DNA from 4 places in the Burkholderia sp. BCC1972 genome. Region 1 is predicted to be linked to each of the others. Evidence: predicted binding sites of a transcription regulator. Region 1 holds the regulator's gene; each other region holds the start of a gene.
The links. The regulator HrcA, encoded in region 1, represses chaperone genes, less so after heat shock. The targets are predictions, from matches to a motif close to TTAGCACTCNNNNNNNNNGAGTGCTAA.
Positions count from the first base shown of each region.

Region 2: the regulator HrcA is predicted to act here: its motif matches at 3,942-3,968, upstream of U5798_RS13090 (co-chaperone GroES).
Region 3: the regulator HrcA is predicted to act here: its motif matches at 3,285-3,311, upstream of groES (co-chaperone GroES).
Region 4: the regulator HrcA is predicted to act here: its motif matches at 3,104-3,130, upstream of rpoH (RNA polymerase sigma factor RpoH).

Region 1 covers NZ_CAJPGH010000005.1:81,452-86,785, forward strand. The annotation lists gene recN (DNA repair protein RecN) at 1-870, opposite strand, end outside; gene U5798_RS09865 (NAD kinase) at 890-1,792, opposite strand; gene hrcA (heat-inducible transcriptional repressor HrcA) at 1,924-2,946, shown strand; gene hemH (ferrochelatase) at 3,082-4,146, shown strand; gene U5798_RS09880 (RNA-binding S4 domain-containing protein) at 4,149-4,556, shown strand; gene U5798_RS09885 (hypothetical protein) at 4,528-4,689, opposite strand; gene grpE (nucleotide exchange factor GrpE) at 5,044-5,334, shown strand, end outside.
Region 2 covers NZ_CAJPGH010000007.1:98,693-104,026, reverse strand. The annotation lists gene U5798_RS13110 (ABC transporter permease) at 1-286, shown strand, start outside; gene U5798_RS13105 (sigma-54 interaction domain-containing protein) at 277-1,395, opposite strand; gene U5798_RS13100 (class II aldolase/adducin family protein) at 1,516-2,196, opposite strand; gene U5798_RS13095 (lipase family protein) at 2,575-3,858, shown strand; gene U5798_RS13090 (co-chaperone GroES) at 4,001-4,291, shown strand; gene groL (chaperonin GroEL) at 4,304-5,334, shown strand, end outside.
Region 3 covers NZ_CAJPGH010000005.1:230,776-236,109, forward strand. The annotation lists gene efeB (iron uptake transporter deferrochelatase/peroxidase subunit) at 1-11, opposite strand, end outside; gene U5798_RS10505 (hypothetical protein) at 23-1,156, opposite strand; gene U5798_RS10510 (carbohydrate porin) at 1,238-2,662, opposite strand; gene groES (co-chaperone GroES) at 3,385-3,678, shown strand; gene groL (chaperonin GroEL) at 3,725-5,334, shown strand, end outside.
Region 4 covers NZ_CAJPGH010000010.1:40,178-45,511, reverse strand. The annotation lists gene U5798_RS16280 (cytochrome ubiquinol oxidase subunit I) at 1-1,456, opposite strand, end outside; gene cydP (cytochrome oxidase putative small subunit CydP) at 1,446-1,727, opposite strand; gene rpoH (RNA polymerase sigma factor RpoH) at 2,107-3,042, opposite strand; gene U5798_RS16265 (acyloxyacyl hydrolase) at 3,404-3,973, shown strand; gene U5798_RS16260 (nuclear transport factor 2 family protein) at 4,019-4,402, shown strand; gene leuA (2-isopropylmalate synthase) at 4,547-5,334, opposite strand, start outside.

The sequences.
Region 1 (5,334 bases):
GAGGTCGACGCGCTGCGCGTAGTGCGACAGCGAATAGACGGCTTCCTGCAGCTGGATCTCGGCCGGTTCGAGCGACGCGAGCGCGTCGCCGAGCGCCGTGTCGTAGTCGGCCAGGCTGCGCAGCTTCGACACGATCGCGCCGAGCTGCGCGAGCATCGCGTCGTCGGACTCGGACAGTGCGTTGAGCGCGCCGCGCACGCCTTCGATCAGGTTCGCCGAATGCGACAGCCGCTTGTGCTCGTTGCTGACTTCGTCCCATTCGCCGGGCTGCGGCGCGAGCTTGTCGAGCTCGGCGAGCTGCCACGCGAGTTTTTCGCGTTCGAGCTGCAGCTCGCGCTCGTGCGCCTTCGCGGCGTCGATCGCTTGCGTCGCGTCGCGCCACACGCGCCAGGCGCGCGCGACGTTCGCGGCATCGGCGACGAGCCCCGCGTGCGTGTCGAACAGCTCGCGCTGGGCATCGGGCCGCATCAGCAGCTGGTGCGCGTGCTGGCCGTGGATGTCGACGAGCATTTCGCCGAGTTCGCGCAGCTGCGCGAGCGTCGCGCTGGTGCCGTTGATGAACGCGCGCGAACGGCCGTTTGCGTCGATCACGCGGCGCAGCATCACGGTGTCCTCGGTGTCGAACGCGTGTTCGTCGAGCCAGCGCGCGACGCGGTCGTGCGGCGTGAATTCGGCCGTGATGTCGGCGCGGCCGCAGCCGGTGCGCACGACGCTCGCGTCGGCGCGTTCGCCGAGCGCGAGGGCGAGGGCGTCGATCAGGATCGATTTCCCGGCGCCGGTTTCGCCGGAGAAGACGGAAAAGCCGCTGTCGAATTCGAGATCGAGCGCGGCGACGATGACGAAGTCGCGGATCGAGAGGTGGCGGAGCATGGTGTCGGGCGGAGCGGCGTCAGGACGCCTTGTCGTCTTCGTTCGAGGCGTGTTCGTTCCAGTGCAGCTTCTTGCGCAGCGTCGCGTAGTAGCTGTAGCCGATCGGGTGCAGGAACGGCACCGTGTGCTTCGAGCGGCGCACCTCGATCGTGTCGTTCAGTTCGAGCGACGTGAACGACTGCATGTCGAAGTTCACGTTGACGTCGCGCCCGCCGACGATCTGGATCGCGATTTTCGAATCGTCGGGCAGCACGATCGGCCGGTTCGACAGCGCGTGCGGCGCGATCGGCACGAGCACGATGCCCGCCAGCTGCGGATGGAGGATCGGGCCGGCCGACGACAGCGCGTAGGCGGTCGAGCCGGTCGGCGTCGCGACGATCAGGCCGTCCGAACGCTGGTTGTACATGTACCGGCCGTCGACCGACGCGCGCAGCTCGACCATCCCGGAGAAGCCGCTGCGGTTCACGACGACGTCGTTGAACGCAATCGCGTGGTAGATCGGTTCGCCGTCGCGCATGATCCGCGCCTCGAGCAGCGCGCGTTCCTCGCGCTCGAACTTGCCCGACAGGATCACCGGGACGAGCGCCTGCATGTCGGCCGCCGCGATGTCGGTGATGAAGCCGAGCCGCCCGTGGTTGATCCCGATCAGCGGCGTCTTGTACGGCGCGAGCTGACGGCCGATGCCGAGCATCGTCCCGTCGCCGCCCAGCACGACCGCCACGTCGGCGCGCGCCCCGATTTCGGCCGGCGTCAGCGCCGGGTAGCCGGTGATGCCGATCTCGCGCGCGGTCTCGGCTTCGAAGACGACCTCGAAGCCCTGCCCGGCGACGCAGGCGGCCAGCGTGGCGAGCGGCTCGGCGATGTTGGGCGTGTTGCTTCGGCCGACGAGCGCGACGGTGTTGAACTGATTACCGGTTTTCATGCCGGCATTACACCATAGCTCGTTGACGAAAAGAACCGGTTGTGCCCCGGCGGGGCCGGATCGGGCCGGCCCGCGCAACGGTGGGCGACGCCACTCGCCGCGGTCGCGCGGTTGCGCTAAAATTTTCCACCATGCTAGATCCTCGCGCACGAACCCTCCTGAAAACCCTGATCGAACGGTATATCGCCGACGGTCAGCCAGTCGGATCGCGCACGTTGTCCCGTTACTCCGGGCTCGAGCTGAGCCCGGCGACGATCCGCAACGTGATGTCCGACCTGGAGGAGCTCGGCCTCGTGTCGAGCCCGCACACGTCGGCCGGGCGCGTGCCGACGCCGCGCGGCTACCGGCTGTTCGTCGACACGATGCTGACGGTCGAGGCGCCGATCGACGCCGAGGCCGTCGCGCGGCAGGTGCAGAACACGCTGCAGGCCGGCGAGCCGCAGCAGCGGGTGGTCGCGGCCGCCGCGAGCGTGCTGTCGAACCTGTCGCAGTTCGCGGGCGTCGTGCTGACGCCGCGCCGCAGCCACGTGTTCAAGCAGATCGAGTTCATGCGCCTGTCCGACAAGCGCATCCTGCTGATCATCGTCACGCCCGAGGGCGACGTGCAGAACCGGATGCTCGCGACGCCGCGCGACTATTCGCCGTCGCAGCTGACCGAGGCGTCCAACTACATCAATGCGCATTTCGCCGGCCTGTCGTTCGACGAGGTGCGCCGCCGCCTGCGCGACGAGATCGACCAGCTGCGCGGCGACATGACCACGCTGATGCACGCGGCCGTGACGGCCAGTACCGAGGTGCCCGACACCGAGGACACCGTGCTGATTTCCGGCGAGCGCAACCTGCTCGAAGTGGCGGATCTGTCGTCCGACATGGCGCGGCTGCGCAAGCTGTTCGACGTGTTCGACCAAAAGACGGGCCTCCTGCAACTGCTCGACGTGTCGAGCCACGCCCAGGGCGTGCAGATCTTCATCGGCGGCGAATCGACGCTCGTGCCGATCGAGGAAATGAGCGTCGTCACCGCGCCGTACGAGGTGAACGGGCAGATCGTCGGCACGCTCGGCGTGATCGGCCCGACCCGCATGGCCTACAACCGCGTGATACCGATCGTCGACATCACCGCGCGCCTGCTGTCGCTCACGCTGAGCCAGCAATAGCCTGCGATCGGCCGCCTGATCCCGCCCCGTCATCGTGTCGCATTGCCGCACGCGCCGACAGTCGGCCGAACGGCATGGGGCGGCCCGCTATAATTGAGAGCCGTCCGGTCCCGTGCCTCGAGCACGTTCTTGCCCATGCGTTTCGATCTTGAGCCGCCTTCGAGCATCGCGGCCGCCCACCGCATCGGTGTGCTGCTGATCAATCTCGGCACGCCCGACGCACCCACGCCGCGCGCGGTGCGGCGCTACCTGGCCGAATTCCTGTCGGATCCGCGCGTCGTCGAGATTCCGCAGGCCGTCTGGCAGGTGCTGCTGCGCACGCTGATCCTGCCGCTGCGCGGCCGCGCGTCCGCGAAGAAATACGCGGCCGTCTGGATGCCCGAGGGTTCGCCGCTGCGCGTGTACACCGAGCGCCAGACGGACAGCGTGCGGCACCTGCTCACGTCGAACGGGTATCACGTGACGGTCGACTACGCGATGCGCTACGGCAGCCCGAACATTTCGCACGCGCTCGCGCAGTTCAAGCGCGCGGGCGTCGAGCGCGTGCTGCTGATGCCGATGTATCCGCAATACTCGGCGTCGACCACGGCCACCGCCTTCGATGCCGCGTTCGACGCACTCGCGCGCATGCGCAACCAGCCGGAAGTGCGCACGGTGCGGCATTACGCCGACCATCCGGCCTATATCCACGCGCTGGCCGAACAGGTGCGCCAATACTGGGCGCAGCACGGCCGGCCCGATTTCGCGGCCGGCGACAAGCTCGTGCTGAGTTTCCACGGCGTGCCGAAGCGCACGCTCGACCTCGGCGACCCGTATCACGACCAGTGCCAGCAGACGGGCGCGTTGCTGATGGCCGCGCTCGGGCTGTCGACGACCGAATGCCGCGTCACGTTCCAGTCGCGCTTCGGCAAGGCCGAATGGCTGCAGCCGTACACCGCGCCGACGCTGCGCGAGTTCGGCGAGGCCGGCGTGCGGCGGGCCGACGTGTTCTGTCCCGGTTTCACGGCCGATTGCCTGGAAACGATCGAGGAAATCGGCATGGAAGTGCGCGACGAGTTCCTGGCCGGCGGCGGCAAGACTTTCCACCGCATTCCGTGCCTGAACGGCGCGCCCGCATGGATCGGCGCGCTCGGCGAGATCGTCGCCGAGAATCTGCAGGGCTGGCCCGTCAGGGCCGCGCAGCCCGAAACGGTGAACTGATCATGAACTACAAGATTTCCACGGACCCCGGTGCGAAGCTGCGCATCGACAAATGGCTATGGGCGGCCCGCTTCTTCAAGACGCGCTCGCTCGCGACCGATGCGGTCGACAAGGGGCACGTGAAGATCGGCGGTGCGGCGGTCAAGCCGGCCAAGGACGTGCGGGTCGGCGACGAGGTCGAGATTGCGATCGACGGCGTCGTCTGGCACATTGCCGTGCTGGGCGTGTGCGACGTGCGCGGGCCTGCGAGCGTCGCGCAGACGCTTTACGAGGAAACGGAAGCGGGGCGGGCCGCGCGGCTCGCCGAACTGGAGCGGCGCCGCACGTATCGCGAGCCGGCGGCCGAACTGCACGGCCGGCCGACGAAGCGCGACCGGCGCATCATCGACAGATTTTCTGGTGGGAGCTGAACATCTGGTCGAAGGTCGCCCGCGCGCTTCCGTATTCGGTCGTGCGGTCGGTGACGGCTCCGGACAGGCAGATGGTGGTGGTGCCGGCAACGAGTACCAGCGCGACCACCGATATCGCAAAGGTCAGTTTCACGGTACTCCCCTCGGGATCAAGGGTGAAAACGGCGCCAGGTGGATGTCAGGCGGCGGTCAGCTAGGGGTAAACACGCTTTTCCGACGCTTGAGTGGAGTGTAGTGCAGCGGACCTGTGCCAAGCTAGTACTTGCCAGGTAAGCGTTGTTACAGCCGGTTTCGCCCGGACTGGTGGACTATGCGGGCCACGCACCGCCGGGCAGCGCGGTTGTTTCGCGGCGTTGGAGAATGCCGGCGAATAACCCTCTTGAAATTGCAGTTTCCACCCTTATCTGCACCACGAATGTGCGGTGCCGCCGGGTATACGGCCGGCGGTTGCCGATTTGGCTTCAACCTCTAATCGACTTTCAGCGACATGGAAAACACGCAAGAGAACCCGGCTACCCCATCGGCCGAAGACATCGGCAGCGAGAAGCAGGCGGCGCAAGGCGCTGCTCCCGCCGCCGAAGCAGCCGACGCGGCGCTCGCGGAGGCTCAAGCCAAGGTCGCCGAGCTGCAGGAGAGCTACCTGCGGGCGAAGGCCGAGACCGAGAACGTCCGCCGCCGCGCGCAGGACGACGTGTCGAAGGCACACAAGTTTGCGATCGAGAGCTTCGCGGAACACCTGCTGCCGGTGCTGGACAGCCTGGAAGCGGCCGTCAACGAT
Region 2 (5,334 bases), on a different contig from region 1:
GACGCGTGCCGGCCTGTGGCGCGACGTGCTGATTCCGGGCGCGTTGCCCGACCTGTTCGCGGGCGTGCTGCAGGCCGTGCCGTTCGCGTGGATCACCGCGACCAGCAGCGAGCTGCTGTTCAACACGGGGGCCGGCGTCGGCAGCCTGATGCAGAACGCGCAGGCCGGCGCGCGCGCCGACGTGCTGCTGGTGTGTGTGCTGGGTGTGACGGCGCTGGCCGTCGGGATGAGCGCGTTATGCGAGCGGGTCGCGCAGCGTGCGCTGCGCTGGCGCGATCACGCCTGACGGCGCAGCCGCGCGTCGGCGTCGCCCGCATCGCGCGGCTTCAGGATGCCGAGTTGCGCGAGCCGTGCGCGCACGATGTTGCGCGACTGGTCGAGCAGGCGCGACATGCGCAGCTGGTTGTGCTCGCTGTAGTCGAACACGCTGCGGTAGACGGTGTCCTCGATGTGCTGCCACAGCGCCGGCGTGCCGAGATCCAGCAGCTCGATCACCGCGTGACGCAGCGCGTCGGTCGCTTCCGCGACGTCGCGCGCACGACGCGGCGGTGCGGCGGCCGCGCCTGGCGAATCAGCCATGTCGGGCGCAAGCGACAGCGCCGAGAACTGCAGGTCGCCGACGTCGATCGCACCGCCCGCGCAGATCAGCACCGCGTGGTGGATCACGTTCTCGAGTTCTCGAATGTTGCCGGGCCACGCGTGCGCGTGCAGCCGGGCACGCGCGGCGCCGGTCAGTGTCGGCGCGGTCACGCGCAGCCGCTTCGCGTAGGTGTCGATGAAATGTTCGATCAGCGGCGCGATGTCGCCGGGCCGCTCGCGCAGCGGCAGCAGGCTCAGCTTCACGACGTTGAGCCGGTAGTACAGGTCCTCGCGGAAATTGCCCGCGCGCACCGCGGCTTCGAGATTCACGTTGGTCGCCGCGACCAGCCGCACGTCGATCTTCACGGTCTTGCGCGAGCCGACCGGCGTCACCTCGCGCTCCTGCAGCACGCGCAGCAGCTTGACCTGTGCGGACAGCGGCAGGTCGCCCACTTCATCGAGAAAGAGCGTGCCGCGATTCGCGGATTCGAACCAGCCGGGCTGGCTGTTGATCGCGCCGGTGAACGCGCCGCGTTCGTGGCCGAACAGCTCGCTTTCGATCAGCGTCTCGGAGAACGCGCCGCAGTTGACCGCGACGAACGGTCCGTCGCGGCGCTCGCTCAGCGAATGCACGAGGCGCGCGATCAGCTCCTTGCCGGTGCCGCTTTCGCCGGTGACGAGCACCGTCGCATCGCTCGGTGCGACGAGCTGGATGCGTTCGAGCAGCACGCGCGATTTGGGGTCGTCGAACGTCAGTGCCTTCGCGCGGATCGTGATCGCGTGCGAAGTCGGGTCCGGCAAGCTGAAGATGGCCATGGCACGACCGGCGAGTTGAACGGGGAAGGTTCGACGATAGCAAGACGCGCGCCGGCAACGAACCAATTCATCGAGCTATCGGTATGACGGCGGCCGGATTGCGCCGGCCGCCGCACCGCGTCATGCCAGCCCGGTCATCTTCCATTGCTGTTCGAGCGCGCCCGGCCCGAAGTCGAGCGAGCCGCCGAGCGGTTCGGCGAGCGCCTGGAAGTACGCGGCTTCCTCGAGGATCAGGATGTACTTCGACACGTCGAGGATCGACTTGCCCCAGAACGTCGCACCGCCGTTCGCCTCGATGATCGCCGGCACGTCGGGATCGCGCCGGATCGTATCGACGATGAAGCGCGGCTCGCCGGGACGGCGATCGACATAGACCGGGATTTCGCGGGCCCGCGTGTAGCGCGCGGTCGGCGCGTAGCGGATCGGCAGCGGACGATGCGCGCTCGCCCATGCGCCGAGGTACGGACCGTGGACGTGAATCACGACGTCGACTTCCGGCGCCTCGCGGAACACGCCCGCGTAGCGCGGGCCGTTGCCGCCCGCGCGCGCGTCGCCGTGCAGTACGTCGCCTTCGAGCGTCACGACGACGGGCTGGATCTCCTGCGACGCAGCCCACGGGCTCGGTGCGGACAGCGCGACGACGAGTTCCGTGCCCGGCACGCGCTGGAACGCCTGGAACGTGTTGGTCGCGGACAGCGTGCGCGTTTCCTTCAGCACACGCTCGGCCTGCGTGAATTCGCGCGTCGCGCGCTCGACGAATGCCACGAGTTCGCCGCTGTCGATGGCTTGGGTGACGGACATGAAGACGGTTTCCTTGATCGGGTGGACGGATGGACTCGCGTCGCAACGCAGCGACGCACGACCACCGGATCAGCAGCAATCGTGCCAGCCGGCGATGCAGGCGGCACAGGCCGGCCGACGCAGCGCGGGCGCGCCCGGACGACACGCGCGGAGCCGTCCGGGCACGTGCGTCTGTTGCGGGAGCAACAACGTGCCGGTCGGGATTGCTGCACGACGCGCAGCCGGTGCGCGTGCATGCCCCGCGCAGCGCCGATCGATCGCCCGCCACGCCATGCGCGGCGTACGCAACGAGCACGCTGGTTCGAAACTTGCATCGTGGTCGGCCCGCGCCGGCCCTGCATGGCTGGCTCATCCGCTCTCACCGATCTCCTTCCGACCATGACGCTCCTTCCCCTGCGCGGCCTCGCCGCACGCACGCTGCTCGCATCGGCGCTCGCCGTGCCTTCCGTCGTTTCGCACGCGGCTTCACCCGGCCGTGTTCCCGCACCCGATCCGTTGCAGGGCGACGGCCGCGTGTCCGCGTTCTACACATGGGATCGCGACATTCCGGCCACGCCCGGCGTGCTGCTGCGTTCCGAACCGCTGCCCGCGACGCTCGGGCTCGCGAGCGCCGCGCGGCAACTGCGCATCCTGTATGCATCGACCGACGGTGTCGGCGGCCACACGCCGATAGCCGTGTCGGGCGCGCTGTTCGTGCCGCGCGGCACGCCGCCGGCCGGCGGCTGGCCGATCGTCGCATGGGCGCACGGCACGTTCGGGATGGCCGACATCTGCGCGCCGTCCTGGTTCGGCCGATCGTATCGCGACGTGCGCTACCTGAATGCGTGGCTTCAGCAAGGGTTCGCGGTCGTGGCGACCGACTACCAGGGCCTCGGCACCCCCGGCCCGAACCCGCAGCTCAACAATCGTTCGAACAGCTACACGTTGCTCGACAGCGTGCGCGCGGTGCTCGGCGGCGTGCCGGGCCTCGCGAACGAAGTCGTGCTCGTCGGCCAGTCGCAAGGCGGCTCGGCCGTGATCGCGGCAGCCGGCTACGCGCCCGCCTATGCGCCCGAACTCGCGATCCGTGCGACCGTCGCGACCGGGACGATCTACAACGCTTCACGCTCCACGCTCGCGTCGCTGCCGAAGTTCGAGACGGCGTACCGGCGCGATCCCGAGCGCGTCGATCCGACACTCGCGTACCAGTTCTATTCGGTGCTGTCCGCGCAGCAGGTCGACCCGTCGGTGCGCGCCGACGAAGTGCTGACCGAGCGCGCGCTGCCGATCCTCGAACAGGCGCGCATCAGTTGCCTCGCGTCGCTCGAGGACGATGCGGCGCTCGCGCATCTCACGCACGCGAGCACCGTGAAGCCGGGCGGCGATGCGCGGCTGCAGGCATGGTGGGACGACTTCCTGAAATACCCGACGCTGAAGATCGCCACGCCCGTCTTCATCGGCGCGGGCGCCGACGACGGGCTGGCGCCGCTCGAACTCGCGCTCGCGAAGGATGCGTGCGCGGCCGGCACGACCGTCGAGGCACACCTGTATGCCGGCCGCGAGCACAACGGCACCGTGAACGCATCGCTCGCCAATTCGATTCCGTTCGTGAAGCGCGTGCTGGCCGGCGAGACGATCCGCCCGGTCTGCTCGCCGGCCGCGCAGCAGGCCGTGTCGCAATAGCCGGCTTCCGGCGCTTTGCACAACGGCGCGAATGCTTGTGCAAATCCGTTATTGGATCGCGCCGCCGCGCATTTTTATACTCGTCAGCACTCTCTTCTAAAGAGTGCCAGCCAATTCCGGCAGACCCGTACAGGACGAAAAGATGAGCCTACGCCCCTTGCACGACCGCGTGATCGTGAAGCGTCTCGACCAGGAAACCACCACCGCGTCGGGCATCGTGATCCCCGACAGCGCCGCCGAAAAGCCCGACCAGGGCGAAGTGATTGCCGTCGGCCCCGGCCGCAAGGATGCGGACGGCCAGCGCATCGTGCCCGACCTGCAGGTCGGCGAGCGCGTGCTGTTCGGCAAATACGCGGGCCAAGCCGTCAAAGTGGACGGCAACGAGTTTCTCGTGCTGCGCGAGGAAGACATCGTCGCGGTCGTCAATCAATAACGGAGCGCAATCATGGCAGCCAAGGAAATCATTTTCAGCGACATCGCACGGTCGAAGCTGACCGAAGGCGTGAACATCCTCGCGAACGCAGTGAAGGTCACGCTCGGGCCGAAGGGCCGCAACGTCGTGCTCGAACGCAGCTTCGGCGCACCCGTCGTCACGAAGGACGGCGTATCGGTCGCGAAGGAAATCGAACTCGCGGACAAGCTGCAGAACATCGGCGCGCAGCTCGTGAAGGAAGTCGCGTCGCGCACCAGCGACGCAGCCGGCGACGGCACGACGACGGCCACCGTGCTCGCGCAGGCGATCGTCCGCGAAGGCCAGAAATACGTGGCGGCCGGGCTCAACCCGCTCGACCTGAAGCGCGGCATCGACAAGGCCGTCGCCGCGGCCGTCGACGAATTGAAGAAGATCAGCAAGCCGACCACCACGAGCAAGGAAATCGCGCAGGTCGCGACGATCTCCGCGAACGGCGAGGAATCGATCGGCCAGCGTATCGCCGAAGCGATCGACCGCGTCGGCAAGGAAGGCGTGATCACCGTCGAGGACGGCAAGTCGCTCGCGGATGAACTCGACGTCGTCGAAGGGCTGCAGTTCGATCGCGGCTACCTGTCGCCGTACTTCATCAACAATCCGGACAAGCAGGTCGCCGAGATCGAGAGCCCGTACATCCTGCTGCACGACAAGAAGATCTCGAACATCCGCGACCTGCTGCCGGTGCTCGAACAGGTCGCGAAGTCGGGCCGCCCGCTGCTGATCATCGCGGAAGACGTCGAAGGCGAAGCGCTCGCGACGCTCGTCGTGAACAACATCCGCGGGATCCTGAAGACGGTCGCGGTCAAGGCGCCGGGCTTCGGCGATCGCCGCAAGGCGCTGCTCGAGGACATCGCGATCCTCACCGGCGGCCAGGTGATCGCCGAGGAAACGGGCCTGACGCTCGAGAAGGCGACGCTCGCCGAGCTCGGCCAGGCGAAGCGCATCGAGGTCGGCAAGGAAAACACGACCGTGATCGACGGCGCGGGCGATGCGAAGAACATCGAGGC
Region 3 (5,334 bases), 150 kb from region 1:
TCGTCTGCCATGGTCGGTTCCGTTACTTCGCGAGCATCAGCGTGTTGACGTCGTCCTGGACGTAATAGAAGCCGTCGCCGGCCGGCGTCATCGCGATCCCGAACAGGTCGCCGTTGCCGGGCGGCGATTGCGCCTTGTCGGTATCGATCCAGCGCGCATAGAGCTGCTTGCCGGCGACCGGATCGATCTCGACGACCTGGCCGTTCAGTGCGTTGGTCGCGAGCAGATGGCCGTTCGGCGCGGTCGCGAGCGCGAGCGGGCGGCGCAGGAAGCCGTCGGCCGTGACCTGGCGGCCGACGCCCGCGCTCGTGTCGCGCGTGAGCGGATCGTCGATCTCGACGACGCGGTTGCCGATCGCATCGGATACGTACAGCTTCTTCTGGTCGCCCGACAACGCGAGGCCGGTCGGGCCGACCAGGAACACGCCTTTGTCGGCCTGCGCGCCGAGGCCGCTCGCGACGATCGTTTCCTGCTTGATGACGGGCGGCTTGCCGGCCGGCACGTCGAGGTCCAGACGCAGCACGGTCGCCTGCTTGTAGACGGGCGGGTTGCCGTCCGCGCCGCCGACGCCGAAGCCGGCCATGCTGACGAACAGCGTCGCGCTGTCGCCGCGGTCGACCACGGCCATGTTGCCCCACGGGTCGTTGATGTTCGCGCTCGACCACGTCGACGCGATCTTGCCTTGCGGATCGAGCACGATCAGGCAGCCGGCACCCTTCGTCGACGTCGTGCCGTCGTTGCTCGGCGTGCTGCCGACGATCACCCAGCCCGACCTCAGCATCGTCATCGCGGTCGACAGGCCGACGCCGCCGGGGCACGCCTTCAGGTCGCGCGGGATCGATGCGAACAGGCTCAGCTGCTTCGTTGACGGGCGATAGTCGACGATCGTGCTGCCGGTGCCCTGCAGGTTCGCCGCGTTGTTGAAGTTGTCGACGAGCACGTCGCCTGCCTGGATCGTGCCGGCCGACACCGGCGCGACCGCGATCGCATACGGGTTCTGGTCGCCGTTGTCGGGCACCGTGTTGACGAGCAGCGTATGGCGATGCAGCGTCTCGAGGAAGCCTTGCGGCTCGGCGAACGCGCCGGCGGCGGCCGTCAGCGCGACGGCGGCCAGCGCGCCCGTCGCGAGGCGGCGAAGCGGGGCGGATTGAATCATCGGGATCTCCTGGGGAGCGCGCCGCGCCGGCGGCGCGCGAAAACGGGGTGGCGTAGGGCGACTGGCGTGCGCGTGCGGCGCTCAGAACGTGATCGTCGTGCGTGCGCCGAGCACGAACGTGTTGCGCAGCGGCTGGGTCGCATCGCTCGGGTTCTGGCCCGCGCCGGCATTGAACGTGTACTGCGCATCGGCCGCGATCACCCACCACGGGTTGACCTGGTACTGGTAGGTCGCCTCGACCGTCGTCTCGCGGGTGCGCACGCCGTACGGGCCGGCCGCGAACGTCCGCGCGGCCTGGTCGAGGTCGGTTACGTGGCTGCCGACCTGGATGTACGTGACGGCGAGGCCGACGCTGTCGTTGTCGCGGCCGTCGAACGGCGCCTTCAGCACGATGCCCGCGTTCGCCGCGAAGCTCACGAGGTTGCGGTCGCCCGGCGCGCCCATCACGCGCGCGAACACGCCGAGGCTTTTCGCGCCGGTCGGGTCGGGGCGCCAGATCATCTGGTCGGCCACCGCATAGAAGCTGTAGTCGCCGTGATGCTGCTGCGCATTGCCGTTCGAAGCAGGATCGGCGAGCGACAGCCCGTCGGTGCCGATGCCCTGGTCCGCGAAGCGGCCGTTGTGATACCAGACGCCGATCTTGTAGGTGCCCGGCAGCCCGTTCGAGTGGCCGGTGTCCATTTCGCCGTCGGACGGCTGGTTCAGCGCGTATTGCAGCTCGCCGATATAGAGCGTGCCGTTGTGCAGGTTGAAGTTCGTGCCGCTCAGGTTGCCGGGGTTGTTGCCGAGCGGATCGCCGTCGAACACGCCCGCGAGCGCGGTGAGCTTCGGCGTGATCTGCGCGCGCACGCGCACGCCGAGGCCCGCGAGCGGATAGGCGGGGCCGCCGTTCGGCAGATCGTACGACGGCAGCGCGGGCCAGCCGAACATCGTGTTGACGAACGTGTTCGCATACGTGCTGACCATGAATTCCTGGTCCAGGCTTTGTTGGCCGATCTTCACGTCGACGCGCTTGTCGAGGAACGACTGCTGGTACCAGAGCTCCCACAGGCGCGTCGTGTCCTGCGCCTCGATGCCGCTCGCGGTGTTGAGCGTGCCGAGATTGCGCGCACTCAGGTTGCTGCCGTGGATCTGCAGCGCGCTGACGTTGAAGGTGCCGCCGGGCAGGCCGATCGCCTTCTGCGTATCGACCGTCAGCGTCGCGGTCGTCAGCCCGTCGTACGTGCCGCCGCGGTTCAGGCCGCCGCGCAGGTTCGCGAGGTATTCGCTGGTTTCGGTGATCTGCAGCGTCGCGCCGTACTTGCCGAGCCACGGGCGGATGCCGCCCATGTCGCCGAGCAGGCTCTGGCGCGTCCAGATGCCGGTCCACATGTCGGTCGGCTTCGCCTGGATCGCGAGGTCGGCCTCGGGTGCTTCGGGCTGCGCATCGACCGACGCGGCGGCGAACGCGGCGCCGCTCGCGAACGATGCACACGCGAGGACGGCCGCACAGGCGGCGGGGCGCATCCTGGCACGGACGCGGTCTCCATGGAACGACACAACCTTCATATCAAATCCCTGTTTCTAATTGGTTTGGAGTCCTGCTTGTCGGTCGCTGTCCCGACGCTCGGCACCGATCGGCCAGGGCATGAAGAAGAGCGCAACGCGGCGCATCGTAGGAGTCTCAAATGAGAAAGTCAATGTAAACGAGAATGATTCGCATCTAAATTACTGAATGTAATGGGATGCCTTACGGAAGAGGCCCGATGGGTGTTTTTCGGGAGGAGGAACGTAAATATCGGCGTAATGAAAATGAATGCTTAGATGCGTAGCGATGGATCGCCGGGGAGCGGGCGCGACGGTCGTCGGGCGCGGTGAGCGGGCATGTTGCGGCGGACGGAATCGGCGCCTGTGCAGGTTTTTCGATGCGATGCCGCCGGTCGCAGGAACTCCGTGCTTACCCGGTGTCCAAACGGGGCTGGATGCGAATCGCGGGCCGCGCGGGCTCGTGTGTCGGGCCGGGTAGCGTGGGTCGGAGTCTTGTTTTGAAAGGGTTTTTTGTGATTTTCGGGTGTTTTCCCCGCTGCGGTGCCGCGTTGAAAATTCGTCCGGTTTCCCTTCTTGAATTTGTCAAAACCCGTCCATATAATTAGCACTCGCTGCACGAGAGTGCTAACAATTCTCTGCCGGGCGACAAGCCGGGCAGATTCCCTAAGCGTTCTTCAATCTCAGTCAAGAGAGGAGTGAATATGAACCTTCGTCCTTTGCACGATCGCGTGATCGTCAAGCGCCTGGATCAGGAAACCAAGACCGCCTCGGGCATCGTGATCCCCGACGCCGCTGCTGAAAAGCCGGACCAGGGCGAAGTCCTGGCCGTCGGCCCGGGCAAGCGCGACGACAAGGGCGCCCCGATCGCGCTCGACGTGAAGGTCGGCGATCGCGTCCTGTTCGGCAAGTACGCAGGCCAGACCGTCAAGGTCGACGGCAACGAACTGCTGGTCATGCGCGAAGAAGACATCATGGCCGTGGTCAACGCCAAGTAAGCGTCCTCCGACGGTACATATTCCCAAGAATTCAAGGAGTTAGAAGATGGCAGCTAAAGACGTCGTATTCGGCGATTCCGCCCGTTCGAAGATGGTCGAAGGCGTGAACATTCTCGCCAACGCAGTCAAGGTCACGCTGGGTCCGAAGGGCCGCAACGTGGTGCTCGAGCGCAGCTTCGGCGGCCCGACGGTCACCAAGGACGGTGTGTCGGTCGCGAAGGAAATCGAGCTGAAGGACAAGCTCCAGAACATGGGCGCGCAAATGGTCAAGGAAGTCGCTTCCAAGACCAGCGACAACGCAGGCGACGGCACGACGACGGCAACCGTCCTCGCGCAATCGATCGTCCGCGAAGGCATGAAGTACGTCGCATCGGGCATGAACCCGATGGACCTGAAGCGCGGCATCGACAAGGCAGTCGCAGCGGCTGTCGAAGAGCTGAAGAAGATCAGCAAGCCGTGCACGACCAACAAGGAAATCGCACAGGTCGGCTCGATCTCGGCGAACAGCGACACGTCGATCGGCGATCGCATCGCTGAAGCGATGGACAAGGTCGGCAAGGAAGGCGTCATCACCGTCGAAGACGGCAAGTCGCTGGCCGACGAACTCGACGTCGTCGAAGGCATGCAATTCGACCGCGGCTACCTGTCGCCGTACTTCATCAACAACCCGGAAAAGCAAGTCGCCGTCCTCGACAACCCGTTCGTGCTGCTGCACGACAAGAAGGTGTCGAACATCCGCGATCTGCTGCCGGTGCTCGAGCAAGTCGCGAAGGCTGGCCGTCCGCTGCTGATCATCGCTGAAGACATCGAAGGCGAAGCGCTCGCGACGCTGGTCGTGAACAACATCCGCGGCATCCTGAAGACCGTTGCGGTCAAGGCGCCTGGCTTCGGTGATCGTCGCAAGGCGATGCTGGAAGACATCGCGATCCTGACGGGCGGCCAAGTGATCGCCGAAGAAACCGGCCTGACGCTCGAGAAGGCAACGCTGGCAGAACTGGGCCAGGCGAAGCGTATCGAAGTGGGCAAGGAAAACACGACGATCATCGACGGCGCAGGCGAAGCCGTGAACATCGAAGCACGCGTGAAGCAAGTGCGCGCGCAAATCGAAGAAGCGACGTCGGACTACGACCGTGAAAAGCTGCAAGAGCGCGTGGCCAAGCTGGCCGGCGGCGTTGCAGTGATCAAGGTCGGTGCTGCGACCGAAGTCGAAATGAAGGAAAAGAAGGCACGTGTCGAAGACGCACTGCACGCAACGCGCGCAGCTGTGGAAGAAGGCATCGTGGCAGGTGGCGGCGTTGCGCTGATCCGCGCTCGCACCGCGATCGCAGGCCTGACCGGCGCGAACGCCGACCAGAACGCCGGCATCAAGATCGTGCTGCGCGCAATGGAAGAGCCGCTGCGCCAGATCGTCACGAACGGTGGCGAAGAAGCCAGCGTCGTCGTGGCGGCAGTGGCTGCCGGTACGGGCAACTACGGCTACAACGCAGCAACGGGCGAGTACGTCGACATGGTTGAAGCCGGCGTCGTCGACCCGACCAAGGTCACGCGCACCGCACTGCAGAACGCAGCTTCGGTTGCAGGCCTGCTGCTGACGACGGACGCAGCTGTCGCAGAACTGCCGAAGGAAGATGCACCGATGCCGGGCGGCATGCCGGG
Region 4 (5,334 bases), on a different contig from region 1:
AGAACAGGATGAAGCCCGCGAGACTCAGGTACAGGTCGGACGGCTGCAGGCTCGACGCGGACAGGTGCGTCGGCAGCACGCCGGCGATCGTCCACGGCTGGCGGCCGAGTTCGGCGACGATCCAGCCGAATTCGATCGCGATCCACGGCAGCGGGATCGCCCACACCGCATAGCGCAGGAACCAGCGGCGGTTGTCCTGCAGCAGTTCGCGGCGCGCGCAGAACCAGAACGCGGCAATGAACGTCGCGACGAACAGGAAGCCGAGGGCCACCATGATCCGGAACGAGAAGAACACGGGCGCGACCGGCGGGATCGTCTTCTTCGCGGCGGCCTTGATCTGCTCGGGCGTTGCATCGACCACGTTCGGCGTGAACTGCTTGAGCATCAGCCCGTAGCCGAGATACTGCTTGTGCTGGTCGAACAGCGCGCGGGTCGCGTCGCTCGTGTCGCCCTGCTTGATCTTCTGCAGCGCGCCGTACGCGACCATCCCGCTCTGGATGTGCTCCTCGCTGTGCTTCGCGAGTTCGCGCAGGCCGATCACCGGTTCGTCGATCGAGCGCGTCGCGATCAGGCCGAGCGCGTACGGGATCTTGATCGCGTAGTCGGTGCGCTGTTCTTCCTGGTTCGGAATCCCGATCAGCGTGAACGAGGCGGGCGCCGGCTGCGTTTCCCATTCGGATTCGATCGCGGCGAGCTTCATCTTCTGCACTTCGCCGGTCGTATAACCCGATTCGTCGCCAAGCACGATCACGCACAGCGTCGCCGCGAGGCCGAAGCCGGCCGCGACCGCGAACGAGCGCAGCGCGAAGTCGACGTCGCGCTTCTTCAGCAGGTACCACGACGACACGCCGAGCACGAACATCGCCGCCGACACGTAGCCGGCCGACACGGTGTGCACGAACTTTACCTGCGCGACGGGGTTGAACAGCACGTCGAACAGGCTCGTCATCTCCATGCGCATCGTCTGATAGTTGAACTCGGCGCCGACCGGGTTGTTCATCCAGCCGTTGGCGACGAGGATCCACAGCGCGGACAGGTTCGAGCCCAGCGCGACGAGGAACGTGACCATCAGGTGCTTGACCTTCGACAGGCGGTTCCAGCCGAAGAAGAACAGGCCGACGAACGTCGATTCGAGGAAGAACGCCATCAGGCCTTCGACCGCGAGCGGCACGCCGAAGATGTCGCCGACATAGTGCGAGTAGTACGACCAGTTCGTACCGAACTGGAATTCGAGCGTGATGCCGGTCGTCACGCCCATCGCGAAGTTGATCCCGAACAGCTTGCCCCAGAACTGGGTCATGTCCTTGTAGACCTGTTTGCCGGTCATCACGTAGACGGCTTCCATGATGACGAGCAGCCAGGACAGGCCGAGCGTCAACGGCACGAACAGGAAGTGGTAGAGCGCCGTGATGCCGAACTGCAGACGTGACAGATCGACGACTTCACTACTTATCATGGTGGTCTCCCTCGGTAGATGCAGGCGCCGGTACCGAGAGCAGCTTCTCGGCCACGGCGGCAGGCGGAAGCGACATGTGCTCGGCCTGCGGATGATTGAAGAATGCGTATTTGAGCGACATCAGGAGGATCAGCTTGACGATCAGCACCAGGGTGATGTCGCGGGCGAGGGTCGGGCCGCGTGCCCACGCGGCGATGCGCGCGCGCCAGCCGATCGTGCCGGGCGGTCGCGGGGACGACGGCGGCGCAGGCCTTTTATTGATCGAGATCAAGGCGATTATCCTGAATCGATTTACGTCGGATTTGGGGCGACTTTACGTCGGATTTATGACGGCCGTGAAGCTGTTTTAATCCTTTTGCGCCAGACATGCCAATTTTAAAAGGACGGCTTTCCGATGCCGAGTGCTGCGCTGCGGCAGACCGTCGCGAAACGCGGGGCAAAAGTTGAGGCAGATCAAGCTTATGCGGAAGGGGCCCGGAAACGACCATATACCTGATGAATCAGGTCAATTAATCGGCGGAGAAACAGGCGGAAAAGCAGGCGGAAAAACACGCGCGGAAGCGTGTGAAAACACGCGAAAAGACGGGCGAAAAAAAACCGCTGCCGGAGGGGCAGCGGTTTTCGATGAGGCGCTCTGAATCGCCGGGGATTTACGCGTATTCGGCGAGGGCAGTGCGCATCTTTTTCATCGCGCTCGCTTCGATCTGGCGGATGCGTTCCGCGGATACGCCGAATTCGGCCGCGAGATCGTGCAGCGTCGAGCCGCCCGAGCCGTCGTCGTCGACGTGCAGCCAGCGCGCCTCGATGATGCGGCGGCTGCGCGCATCGAGCGCCTCGAGCGCCTGCGCGATGCCGTCCGTCTGCAGCATGTCGCGCTGACGTGCGGCGAGCACGGCGGTCGGCTCGTTGTGCGAGTCGGCCAGGTAGGCGATCGGCGCGTACGACTCCTCGCCGTCTTCCACTTGGCCCTCGAGCGCGATGTCGCCGCCCGACAGGCGCGTTTCCATCTCGGTCACTTCTTCGCGCTTGACGTTGAGCTCCTGCGCGAGACCGTCGATTTCCTCGGGCGTCATCGCCTGCATGGACTTCTTGTGGCTGCGCAGGTTGAAGAACAGCTTGCGCTGCGCCTTCGTCGTCGCGACCTTCACCATGCGCCAGTTGCGCAGGATGTACTCGTGGATCTCGGCCTTGATCCAGTGGATCGCGTACGACACCAGGCGCACGTTTTGCGCCGGGTCGAAGCGCTTCACCGCCTTCATCAGGCCGATGTTGCCTTCCTGGATCAGGTCGCCGTGCGGCAGGCCGTAGCCGAGATAGTTGCGCGCGATCGACACGACCAGACGCAGGTGCGACAGCACGAGGCGGCGCGCCGAGTCGAGGTTGTTGTCTTCACGGAATTCGGTTGCGTACTGGCGTTCCTCTTCGGCGGTCAGCAGCGGGATGCGGTTGACGGCCTGGATATACGCGTCGATGTTGCCGAGCTGGCCGGGCAACATCGATTGGGCTGCGAGCGCCAGCGAGCCTGCCGATTCGGCCTTGGCCGGCGCCGGGCTCAGGGTGTTCGGGAGGGTCAGGGCGTTGCTCACTAAAAACTCCTTTGGAATCAGGGACAAACCCCCGGTCTCGAATGAGATTCCGTGGGCCATCTTAGCACTCCCGCAAGACGAGTGCTAATTCCTTAGAGCGGGCGGGGGCATCCGAGTTCCCGATTTTTCTATCAAAGAAGTCGAATCGATAGTCTAATCTGCGACACGGGGTGGGGCGCGAAGTTCCGTAAGCCGTTGTTTCTGATGGTAATCGGTAGACGATTTCGATTTTTGTCGTTTTGGAAGGAAGCCATTTCGCTTCGTGATGCCGATCCGAAAAGTCCTTTACCATACCATTCAGTTCGCTCGGGCCAGGCCGTCGCGGCCGGCTCCATTCAACCCAAAAAGTTGGAGTGTCAGAATGAACAACAAGAAGAATCGCCGACCCCGCAGCCGGCTTGCGCTGCATGCGTTGCTGGCGGCGTCACTTCTGGGCGGATCGGGCGCGGCGTTCGCGGATCGATGGGGGATCCAGGCGGGCGGCGGGTTTTCGGATCGCCGCGGGATCGACAAGGGCGATCTCGGTGTCGTGTGGGATCCGGGCTGGAACTGGTGGCAGGTCGGCGGCTGGCACTTCGCGTTCGTCGTCGAAGGGCACGTCGGCTACTGGCACACGGGCGGCAACGTCCACAGCAGCATCGGCGAATTCGGCGTCACGCCGATGTTCCGCTTCATCAGGAGCGCGGGGGAGGTTCGCCCGTTCATCGAGGCCGGCGGTGGCGTCCGGCTCCTGACTCATCCGACGATTTCGAACAATTTCTCGCTATCGACCGCGTTCCAGTTCGCACCGACCGCGGGCGTCGGCGTGCAGTTCGGCCAACGGCAACAGTATCAGGTCGGCTACCGTTTTGAACATGTGTCTAACGCGGGTATCAAAGAGCCGAATCCTGGTATAAATTTCCACCAGTTCTACGTGCAGTACAACTTCTGATCCGCACGCCCGCGCACGGCGGGCGCGTTGCCGAGGAGTCAGGCGATGGCGAAGGTGGTCGATGCGATCCGCGCGCTCGAGCGCGATCGGTTCCGGGCGATGGTGGACGGGGACGGCGAGGCGCTCGACGCGCTGCTGTCGGACAAGGTGTTCTTCGTACACACCAACGGCAAACGCGAAACCAAGCAGCAGTTCATCGATGCCATCGTCGCCGGTCGCCGCCGCTACCGCCAGATCGAGATCCAGTCGCAGGACGTGCTGCCGGCCGGCGGCGAAACCTGCGTCGTCACCGGGCGCGCGTTGATCGAGATGGAAACGAACAACGGCGGCCTGGTATTTCCGATTGCCTATACGTCCGTCCATACCGAGGAGCAGGGGCGCTGGTGCCTGCTCGCGTGGCAGGCGACGCGGTGCGCAACCGAGACATGAGCGCGCGTCGCGCTCCTTTTCGTGTCTCCCGATCGAGCGGCCTTCTGGGCCGCTTTTTGCTGGCCCGTGCGGCGCGGATCGCGCGGCGCACGGGCGGTCACGCCCCGCTCGCTGACGTTTGAAACCATGAGTCGATGCCGGCCGTCAGGCTGCCGCGCGGCGATCCGCGCAGTGCCAGGCCGAGCGGTTGATCGCGCTGACGACCGCGTCGAGCGCGGCGCTCGCCGCATCGGCATGCAGGCCGACGCCGTGCCGCAGCGGCGCGTCGCCGACCCGGCAGCCGGCCGATACCGCGAACCGTCCGTCCGTCGTGCGCACGGATTCGCACGACGCCACGTCGATCGCGGCGCCGGCGGCCGCCGCGAATGCCGCGGCGAAACGTCGCACGGTGTCTTCGGGCGTCGCATCGGCGGCGGGCGCCGCTGCCGCGATCTCGCGGTTCTGCCAGCGAGCGCCGCTGCCGTTGCGCGCGGCCGGACCGTCGGTCTCGAAGAATTCGCGTGCGAACAGCGCGCAGATCGCGTCGCCCGTCACTTCCTCGCCCGATGTGTCGGCGAGCGTCTGCACCGCGTGGCTGAATTCGATCTGCACGCGGCGCGTCGGCGTGAAGCCCATGCCGCGTTCGAGCAGGAACGTCGCACCACCCTTGCCGGACTGGCTGTTCACGCGGATCACCGCGTCGTAGCTGCGGCCGAGGTCGGCCGGGTCGATCGGCAGGTACGGCACTTCCCAGACCGCGTCGGGGCGCTGCTGCGCGAAGCCCTTGCGGATCGCGTCCTGGTGCGAGCCCGAGAACGCGGTGAACACGAGATCGCCCGCGTACGGGTGGCGCGGATGCACGGGAATCTGGTTGCAGCGCTCGACGACGCGGCGCACCGCGTCGATGTCGGAGAAGTCGAGGCCCGGGTCGATGCCCTGCGTGTAAAGGTTCA